Regions from separate parts of the Thauera chlorobenzoica genome, predicted to be linked through region 1. Evidence: predicted binding sites of a transcription regulator. Region 1 holds the regulator's gene; each other region holds the start of a gene.
What was found. Region 1 encodes FNR, which switches genes on or off when oxygen is low (the NO sensors DNR and NnrR bind a similar motif). Its sites were predicted from a motif close to TTGANCTAGNTCAA; they were not measured.

Region 1 (3,274 bases):
ACTCGTCCAGGGTCTTGACGTTCTGCGCATAAACCGGGCCGATCTTGCCGATCGCCGACACCCCGAAGGCGAGCAGATCGCACTCGGCCTGCGTCGAATAGCCCTGGAAGTTGCGGTGCAGGCGGCCCTGGCGCTGGGCCACGGTGAGTTCGTCATCGGGCTTGGCGAAGTGGTCCATGCCGATGTAGACGTAGCCCGCTTCGGTGAGGCGGCGGATGCCCAGCTGCAGCAGCTGCAGCTTGGTGTCGGCGCTGGGCATGTCGCTGGAATGGATGCGGCGCTGCGGCTTGAACAGCCCGGGCAGGTGGGCGTAGCTGTAGAGCGAAATGCGATCGGGCGAGATCTGCAGCACCTGCTCGAGGCTGCGGTTGAAACTGATCACGTTCTGCTTGGGCAGGCCGTAGATCAGGTCCATGCTGACCGACTTGAACCCGGTCTGGCGCGCGGCATCGATGACGAGCTGGGTTTCCTCGAAACTTTGCACACGGTTGACCGCCCGCTGCACATCCTCGGCGAAATCCTGCACGCCGACACTCATGCGGTTGAAGCCGAGCTCGGCGAGCAGCTTGACGGTATCGAAATCGACCTTGCGCGGATCGACTTCGATCGAGTATTCGCCGTTGGGCACCAGGGTGAAATGCTCGCGCACCGAAGCCATCAGCTCGCGCATCTCGTCGTGCGAGAGGAAGGTCGGGGTGCCTCCACCCAGGTGAAGCTGCGTCACCTGCCGGCTGCCCTCAAGGCAGGCAGCCTGCATTTCGATTTCTTTAGCCAGGTATTTCAGATACTTGGCAGAACGACCGTGATCCTTGGTGATGATCTTGTTGCAGGCGCAGTAGTAGCAGATCGTGTTGCAGAACGGGATGTGGAAGTATAATGAAAGCGGTCTGCTTACCCCGCCGATGGCCCGTTTTGCCAGCCAGGCCTTCAGTGCGTCGGCGTTGAAGGCCTCGACGAAGCGGTCCGCTGTCGGGTAAGAGGTATACCGCGGCCCGTTGATATCGAATCTACGGATCAGTTGCGGATCGAAGAGGAGTTCGTTCTGGCTTTTCATGATCTAGCTGCTGCTGTGTGTGACGAACAATGGCAGAACGCCTGATTTTTTTGGTTGACGTGGGTCAACGGGTGTGGAATGCCGGGCGCCCGGGGTCTCCATCGGGGTCATTTGTCGGGGAGGCCGGATTATCGTGCAGATGAGGGCGACAGTGCCAATTACCGTAAGCGGACTCAAGTCTGCCTGTTCGCAGTGCAATCTGGTGGAGCTGTGCCTGCCTTTCGGGCTGTCCAACAGCGAGCTGAACCGCCTCGACGAGCTCGTCGGTGCGCGACGCAAGATCAAGCGCCAGCACAACCTTTACCACGCGGGTGACCCGTTCGAGGCGATCTACGCCATCCGTGCCGGCTCGTTCAAGACCGATGTGCTGCTCGAAGACGGCCGCGAGCAGGTCACCGGCTTCCAGATGACCGGCGAGATCCTCGGCCTGGACGGGATCAGCACCGAGGTCCATTCCTGCAATTCGGTCGCGCTCGAAGACAGCGAAGTCTGCGTGATCCCTTACGACAAGCTCGAGCAGATGTCGCACGAGGTCGAAGGGCTGCAGCTGCAGTTCCACAAGGTGATGAGCCGCGAGATCGTGCGCGATCACGGGGTGATGATGCTGCTCGGCTCAATGCGGGCCGAGGAGCGCCTGGCGGCCTTCCTGCTGAACATGTCGCAGCGGTTCACCGCGCGCGGCTTCTCCGCCCAGGAGTTCAACCTGCGCATGACGCGGGAAGAGATCGGCTCCTACCTCGGTCTGAAACTGGAAACGGTGTCGCGCGCGTTCTCGCGTTTCCAGGACGAAGGCCTGATCGCCGTGCAGCAAAAGCACGTCCGCCTGCTCGAGCCGGCACGGCTGAAGAGCCTCATCCAGCACCAGCCAGGCGCGCGCTGAGCGCTGCCGGCGGGGAGGTTTTCCCGCCGCCCGGACTCAGGCGAAGAACCCCGCCATGTTCTTGGTGATGGCGATCGACACGATCCAGGCATACACCAGCAGCGCACCGACGAAGGCGGTGGTCCGCACCGCCGGCGTTCTGCCGCGCTTGAGCGCCACGGTGCCCAGGAGGATGTAGGCGATCAGCCCGAAGACTTTCGCCGTGACCCAGTCGGCCGCAAACGGGTATTGCCCGATCATGATCGCGAGGCTGATCGCACTGAGCAGCAACAGGCTGTCGACAACGTGGGGCAGCACCCGGGTCAATGGCCGCTGAAGCAGCGGGCTGCCGGTAAACATCCACAGCCCGCGGAGCAGAAAGCCCGTTGCGCTGAGTACGACGCAGGTCACATGAAGATGCTTGATTGTGTAGTACATCCGTCCCCTTTCAACGAAAGAAACCCGAGCTCCGGTGCGAGTCCGCGCCCCGGCCTCGATTAAAATTGCGCCTCGATACGGAGAGCCCGCCGATGCCCCCCCATGCCCCGCTCGACATACCCGCCCTGCTCAGACGCATCCCGCTGTTCAGCGAACTGTCCGACACCGACATCGAGCGCGTTTCGCGCTACACCCGCGAACGCCACGTCTCGCGCGGCGAAGTGCTGTTTCAGCGCGGAGACCAGCCGCACGGCTTCTACTTCGTGGTGTCGGGCCAGGTCAAGCTGGCCTTCTCGTCGTCCCAAGGGACCGAGAAGGTCGTCGAAATCATCGGCCCGATGCAAAGTTTCGGCGAGGCGGTGATGTTCATGAACCACCCCTACCCGGTGTTTTCCGAAGCCCTTGCCGATACCGTGCTGGTGCATGTCAGCCAGGCGGTGGTCAGCGAGATGATCGAACAGGATGCGACCTTTGCCAGCAAGCTCCTTGCCGGCCTGTCGATCCGGCTCCACGGCCTGATCCAGGACGTCGAAACCTATTCGCTGCGCTCGAGCATGCAGCGCGTGATCGGCTATCTGCTCCAGGTCGCCGACAGTGACGAACCCTGCGAAATTTCGCTGCCGACGAGCAAGCAGGTGATTGCGTCCCGCCTCAACCTCACCCCTGAAACCCTGTCGCGTATCTTTCACGACCTCAGCGAAGTCGGCCTGATCAGTGTGCAGGGCAAGCGCATCACCTTGCACGACCCTGCCCGCCTGGCGCGTTACAACGCCTGAGCGCGAAACCTCACCCACCGGCCGGCGCTGCGCCCGGCTTCTTGCCGCGCGCGCGTGCAGGAGCGACGGCGACTCCCCCGCTTCCACGCTGCGCCCGCTGCAGTACCCTTCATCGCTCATCGCGGCGCCCCCTCCACCCGGTGAGGC
Region 2 (3,274 bases), 610 kb from region 1:
GCAATGCCGTTGATCTCGGCGTCGGGCCGCACCCGCTTCACCTCGTCGATGATTTCCTGGTAGGTCGAGCGTACCGCGGCGAGGCTGCGGATGTTCAGGCGCACCCCGCCGACTTCGGACTTGTGAGCGATGCTCGGTGAATCGATCTTCATCACGATCGGCAAGCCGATCTCGGCCGACAGCACCATCGCCTCGGCCGCTGAGCGGGCGACCACGGTCTGCGCGATGGGGATGCGGAAGGCGGCCAGCAGCGCCTTCGATTCCATCTCGTTGAGCTTGCTGCGACGCTCGGACAGCGCCATCTCGATCACCAGGCGGGCGCTTTCGATCGACGGCGGCGACAGGTGCGACAGCGAGGACGGCGTCTGCATCAGCAGCTTCTGGTTCTGGTAATAGGCGGAAATGTGGCTGAACAGCTCCACCGCCGGCTCCGGGGTGCGGAAATGGGGGATGCCGGCGGCGGTGAAGCGGTGGCGTGCCTCGCCGACCAGGTCTTCGCCCATCCAGCAGGTGACCACCGGCTTGTCGGCGGTCTTTTCGAGCTCGATGACGACATCGGCAACGCCGGTCGGGTCGCTCACCGCCTGCGGTGTCAGCAATACCAGCACGCCGTCCACGTTCGGCCCTTCGAGGACCGCCTTGAGGGCGTGGCGATAGCGTTCGGGGCCGGCGTCACCGAGGATGTCGACCGGGTTGCCGCGCGACCAGCTTGCGGGCAGCCCGGCATTGAGCTTCTCCAGGGTGGAGTCGGCGAACTCGGCGAGGGGGATGCCGATGTCTGCGGCGCGGTCGGCCGCCATCACGCCCGGCCCGCCACCGTTGGTGATGATCGCCAGGCGGTTGCCGCGCGGGCGGAAGTGCGAGAACAGCGCGTTGGCGGCGGCGAACAGCTGGCCCATGTTGTACAGGCGGATCACGCCGGCGCGGCGCAGCGCGGCGTCGAACACCGCGTCGTCGCCCATCGGCGCGCCGGTGTGGGACAGGATCGCGCGCGAGGCGTCGGGGTGGCGCCCGGCCTTGATCAGCAGCACCGGCTTGACCCGGGCCGCCGCGCGCAGCGCGCTCATGAAGCGGCGGGCGTCGCGCACGCCTTCGACGTAGAGGAAGATGCTCTCGGTGCGCGGGTCGGAGATCATGTATTCGAGCACTTCGCCGAAGTCGATGTCCGACGACGAGCCCAGCGACACCACCGCCGAAAAGCCGACGTTGTTGGGCTTGGCCCAGTCGAGGATCGCCGCGCACAGGCCGCCGGACTGCGAGATCAGGCCGATGCTGCCCTTGAGCGCGCTGGCGTGGGCGAAGGTGGCGTTGAGGCCCAGTTGCGGGCGCATGATGCCCAGGCAGTTGGGGCCGAGCAGGCGGATGCGGTGACGGTGGGCGGCATCGACGACCTGGCGCTCGAGCAGCTCGCCGCGCGGGCCGGCTTCGGAGAAGCCCGCCGACAGCAGGATCGCCGCCTTCACTCCGGCACGGCCGCAGGCGTCGATGATCGCCGGCGCCTTCTCGGCGCGCACCGCGAGCGCGACCAGGTCCAGGCGCTGCGGCACGTCCTCGACCGACTTGTAGCAGGCCACCCCATGCACGCTCTCGTGCTTGGGATTGATCGCGAACAGCTTGCCCTTGTACCCGGCCTCCAGCATGTTGCGGATGAGCACGCTGCCGAGGGCGTTCTCACGTTCGCTGGCGCCGATGATGCCGACGGAGCGGGGCTCGAGCAGCGGGGTGAGGTAGTGCTTGTCTTTCATGGTGTGGCTCTGGATGGGCTCTGGGGATATCGGGCGCAGGCCCGCACGATGACATACGTCCAATTTTTCTTCGAATTTTTCAATAATGCCCGATTATATACTGCAGTGCACAATCGATTGCTGTCCGATTCCGCTCATGTCGCGCGCCGGGGTGCGGAGCGGCCTCGGCTAGAATCGGGGCATTCTCTTCAACGCGAATCCGTCTACAGGGCATTGCACCGATGATCGAGCACCACACTTCCAGTGCGCTCACGCCTTCGGCCTGGGTCACCCGCTTCGCCTCCCTGATCGCGCCCGCCGGACGGGTGCTCGACTACGCCTGCGGCAGTGGCCGCCATGCACGCTGGCTGGCGCAGCACGGTTTCCGCGTCGACGCGGTCGACCGTGACGGCATCGCCCTGCAACTGCTGCAGGGCCTGCCCCGGCTGGAAACGCGAGAACTCGACCTCGAAGGTGAGGACTGGCCTTTCGAGCGCGCCGGCTACGACGGCGTGGTGGTCTGCAATTACCTCTACCGGCCGCGCTTCGATGCCATGCTGGAGCTGCTGCGGCCGGGCGGAGTGCTGATCTACGAAACCTTTATGGCCGGCAACGAGCGCTTTGGCAAGCCGAGCCGCCCCGACTTCCTGCTCCAGCCCAACGAGCTGGTGCATCGCCTGCGGGACAACTGGACCATCGTCGCGTTCGAGCAGGGCGAAATCCGGACCCCGCGCGCCGCGGCCGTGCAGCGGGTGTGCGCGATCAAGGGCAGGGCGCTGGCCGTGCTGCCCTGAGTAACCTTACCCGGTCTGCTCGAGGATGCGCTGTGCCAGCGCCCGGATGCCTTCGGGCCCGAGATCCGTCGTCTCGATACGGGGGGCCTCGCCGTAGCCGAGGTAGTTGCCGTGCTGGGAGCGCCGGTAAAGGGGGTCGTAATGCAGGTCGATGAGTTCGCCGAATAACTCCGGGAGGGCGCCGGCATCGGCCATCGCCTGCCAGCGTGCCAGTGTCTCCCGGCTCTGGAGTTCGCGCAGGCGCAGCAGGTTGTGCTTGAGGGTGGCGATGTCCTCACCCAGATAGGCATAGTCGCGCACCAGGAAGTCGAGGCGGGCATCGCGGCTGGCGTCGATCATGACGCAGGGCGCGCGCCGCATCGTCAGGATCAGCGCCTCGGGCACGAACAGCAGGCCGATCTTGCGGCTTTCGGCTTCCACATAGACCGGGCGCGCCGGATCGATGGCCTGCAGCCGGGTAAACAGCCTCGTCTCGAAATGCTTCTGTGAAGGCTGGGGGCGATCGGGAAGCGCCCCCAGCACCGAACCCTTGTGTGCGGCGAGGTCTTCGAGATCGAGCGTCTGCGCGCCGAGCGCGGCGAGCGCGTCGAGCACCCGGGTCTTGGCGCTGCCGGTCGGGCCGCAGACGATGCGCAGCTGCAACTGCGGGGCGATGCGCTCGGTCTCGGCGATCACGAGGTGGCGGAATGCCTTGTAGCCGCCTTCGAGCTGGCAGGCATCCCAGCCCACCATGCGCAGCCAGGTGGTGAACGAGCC
Region 3 (3,274 bases), 200 kb from region 1:
CTCAGCTCTCCTCGCGGTGCTTGCGCCTGTTGCGCGTCAGGAAGCGCAGGCCACCGTGGCCGGCGACGCCCAGCAGCATCAGCCCGGCGAGGCCGAAGCCCAGGCGATCAAGCAAGGGGTTGCGGTCGCGACCGGGCATCCAGACGCCCGGCACCGCAGCCAGCCTGCCGCCGTCGGCGTGGCACTCGGCGCAGCCGAGGGCACGTTCCTTCGGCGCGACCATGTGGGTGATCGGCCACAGCATCGAGGTCTCGACAAAGGCGAATTTTCCGCTGTAAGGCTGGCCGCTTGCATCCGCCCCGGCCTTCAGCGCCTTTGCCCAGTCGAAGTTGTACCAGAAGGCGGTGTCGTCTGGCGTCGCGGTATGCGGCACCAGCAGGGTCAGGTGCTCGGTATCGTAAGGTTGCTTGCCGTGGAAGGTCTTCACCGGCCAGATGCGCGCATCGGGCGCGCCCGGGGTGCCGTGGAACGTGTTGATCGCCACCCGCGCGGTCGGGTCGATCTTCGATTCCGGCTGCGTATACGTGACCGTTCCGTCGAACCAGATGTAGTCGGGCTTGACGTTCTGGCCCAGCACGAACGCGCCCTTCTTGCTGTCGTAGACCACGTGCCCGCGGTCGTCCTTGAGCTGGTAGGGCTTGCCTTCGGGAGTCAGCCTGCCGGCCGCGGACCAATCCCAGCCCATCTTGGTCGGCACGCCGCCGCGGGCGAATTCGGGAATGTGGCAGGTCTGGCACGCCAGCGTGCGGGTGTGATCGTTCAGGCGTCCGGCCTGAACGAAGCCGTCCTTGTGTGGACGGTCGCCATGACAGGCCTGGCAGCTGGCCGGATTGCGGTCGGTTTTTTGCCCGCGGATCAGCGCCCCGTGAGGGTCCGCCCCGGTCATGCTGATCCGGCTGCCGGCGACCTTGTGCCGATCCGCCTCGTGGCAGCTGGCGCAACTGAAGTCCAGTCCATCCTGCGCCATATGCACGTCGAGTTCATTCGTCGCCTTGTTCAGCGAGGAATCGAGATCGCCATGTTTGACGCCGTCCCCGCCTCCGCCGTAGTAGTGGCAGGCCCCGCAGGTCTGGCGCGAAGTCGCGCCGACCTGCTGCGCCACCTTGGCGAGATCGACCGCCTCGATGAACTTGCCGGACTTCGCCGGATATTCGATGCGCTCGTAGGGCGGATGGCCGGCAAACCCTGCCAGCTTCCGATAGTCGCCGGTGTTGTGGCAAGCCAGGCAATCGACCGCATCCTCGGCGGTGAAGTCGAACGTCTCGTCCTTCCAGCCGTAGCCGATGTGACAGGACTGGCAAAAAGGCTCGTTCGAGCGGTTGCCGATGCAAAAGCCGTTGAGCATCGTCTTCTTGCCCAATTTCTGCCCGGTATCGGCATTGACGTACTCCCAGCTCCAGTGCCGGGTCGCCATCACCTGCCGGGCTGCTTCGGTATGACAGGCGAGGCAGGCGCGGGTCACTTCCGCACCGCTCTTGAATGGGCCTTTGAGTCCGTCGAATTTAGCGTGATCCGCCGTGCCGGTAACCGTCGCGCCAGCCAGGGCGCTCGCTACCATCAGCAACATGGCGCCGAAAGTACGGCGCAACCAGGATGATCGCCTGCCCATGGTTTCCCCCATCAGCCGATGCTTCCCTGCCATGGTAAGGCCCCACCGAGCATTACTTTTTGATAATTGTCTAATTTGATTAAAATCAAGAAGCGCCCCTCCGTGCGCCCGTTAAGCCCGTTAACGCAGCGCAGGCAGCCCGCGCATCGCCGCTTCCATCGGGCCGCCCTACCAGGGCGCGTCGGAACACGGCACCAGCACCTCCAGGGGTGTGAACGCCATGCCGTGGGCTTCGGCCACCGGGCGGCTGGTGATGCGGCCTTCGAGGACATTCACCCCCCTGGCCAGGGCCGGATCGTCGCACACCGCGCGCAGCCAGCCCTTGTCGGCGATCGCCAGTCCGTAGCGCAGGGTCGCGTTCATCAACGCCTGGGTCGACGTTCGTGGCAACGCCCCCGGCATGTTCGTGACCCCGTAGTGCAGGATTTCATCGACCAGGTAGGTCGGATCCGCATGCGTCGTCGGCCTGATCGTCTCGATGCAGCCTCCCTGATCCACAGCGACATCGAGGATCACCGCGCGCCGCTGCATCAGGGCGAGCATGTCGCGCGTGACCAGCAGCGGCGTCCGCGCCCCGGCCTGCAGCACCGCGCCGATCACCAGGTCGGCCTCGGCCACCATCCGCTCGACATCGTGCCGGGTCGAGTACAAAGTCCGCACCGAACTGCCCCAGGCAAACTCGATTTGCCGCAGGCGTTCGAGATCCACATCCATCAGGGTGACGCTCGCCCCCATGCCCTTCGCCACATAGGCAGCGTTGATACCGACGGTCCCCGCTCCGAGGATGAGCACGTTCGCCGGCAGGACACCGGCAACCCCTCCCATCAGCACGCCGCGCCCTCCGCTCGGGCGCTGCAACAGGGACGCACCCACCTGTGCCGCCATCCGCCCGGCGACTTCGGACATCGGCGCCAGCAGCGGCAAACGCCCGGCGGCCAGCTCCACGGTTTCGTAGCCGATGCAGACCGCCCCCGATTTGAGCAGACCTTCGGTCTGCGCCCGGTCGGGCGCGAGGTGCAGGTAGGCGAACAGGATCTGGCCGGGCCGCAGCATTGCCAGTTCGGGCGCCTGCGGCTCCTTGACCTTGATGATCATGTTCGCTTCGCCGAACACTTCCGCAGCCGAACCGGCCAGCCGCGCCCCCGCCATTGCGTAATCCGCATCACTGTAGGAGGAGCCTTCTCCCGCCTGGCGCTCGACCAGCACCGTGTGGCCATGGGCGACAAACTCCGCAACCCCGGCCGGCGTCATCCCGACACGGAACTCGTTGTTCTTGATTTCCCTTGGAACCCCGATGATCACAGCCTGCTCCTGCGTGGCGGCTCACCCGCATGACATGGCGGGCACACCCGACTCCGTTGCGGACAGTATAGGACACCCTCCCGGCGAGGGCGCCTCGCTGATGCGCACCGGGCCGGTTGGAATTGCCCGACAGGTATGATGCTGAACAGCGCACGCCCCTGCGCCCAACCTTGTTACCGATTCGGAGCGAAGCACATGGGCAATGCCTATCTCATCGGACACCTGACCGTCAAGGATGCGGACAAGTGGGCCCAATACCGCAGCCGCGTTCCAGCCACGCTGGCACCCTGGGGAGGAGAACTGATCCTGCGCGGCAGGATCGTGAACGTGCTGGCCGGCGAGCACGTCCACACCGACATGGTG

Region 2: Tchl_RS13240 (bifunctional acetate--CoA ligase family protein/GNAT family N-acetyltransferase) is a predicted target of FNR. The motif match lies at 1,794-1,807, and genes of this name have one in related genera.
Region 3: Tchl_RS15270 (tetrathionate reductase family octaheme c-type cytochrome) is a predicted target of FNR. The motif match lies at 1,685-1,698, and genes of this name have one in related genera.

Annotation. Positions count from the first base shown of each region.
Region 1 covers NZ_CP018839.1:3,470,132-3,473,405, forward strand. Annotated here, with positions in the region: gene hemN (oxygen-independent coproporphyrinogen III oxidase) at 1-1,054, opposite strand, end outside; gene fnr (fumarate/nitrate reduction transcriptional regulator Fnr) at 1,194-1,934, shown strand; gene Tchl_RS16195 (SirB2 family protein) at 1,971-2,351, opposite strand; gene Tchl_RS16200 (Crp/Fnr family transcriptional regulator) at 2,444-3,127, shown strand.
Region 2 covers NZ_CP018839.1:2,856,890-2,860,163, forward strand. Annotated here, with positions in the region: gene Tchl_RS13240 (bifunctional acetate--CoA ligase family protein/GNAT family N-acetyltransferase) at 1-1,745, opposite strand, end outside; gene Tchl_RS13245 (class I SAM-dependent methyltransferase) at 1,967-2,518, shown strand; gene mnmH (tRNA 2-selenouridine(34) synthase MnmH) at 2,525-3,274, opposite strand, start outside.
Region 3 covers NZ_CP018839.1:3,274,057-3,277,330, forward strand. Annotated here, with positions in the region: gene Tchl_RS15270 (tetrathionate reductase family octaheme c-type cytochrome) at 2-1,642, opposite strand; gene ald (alanine dehydrogenase) at 1,778-2,911, opposite strand; gene Tchl_RS15280 (DUF1330 domain-containing protein) at 3,107-3,274, shown strand, end outside.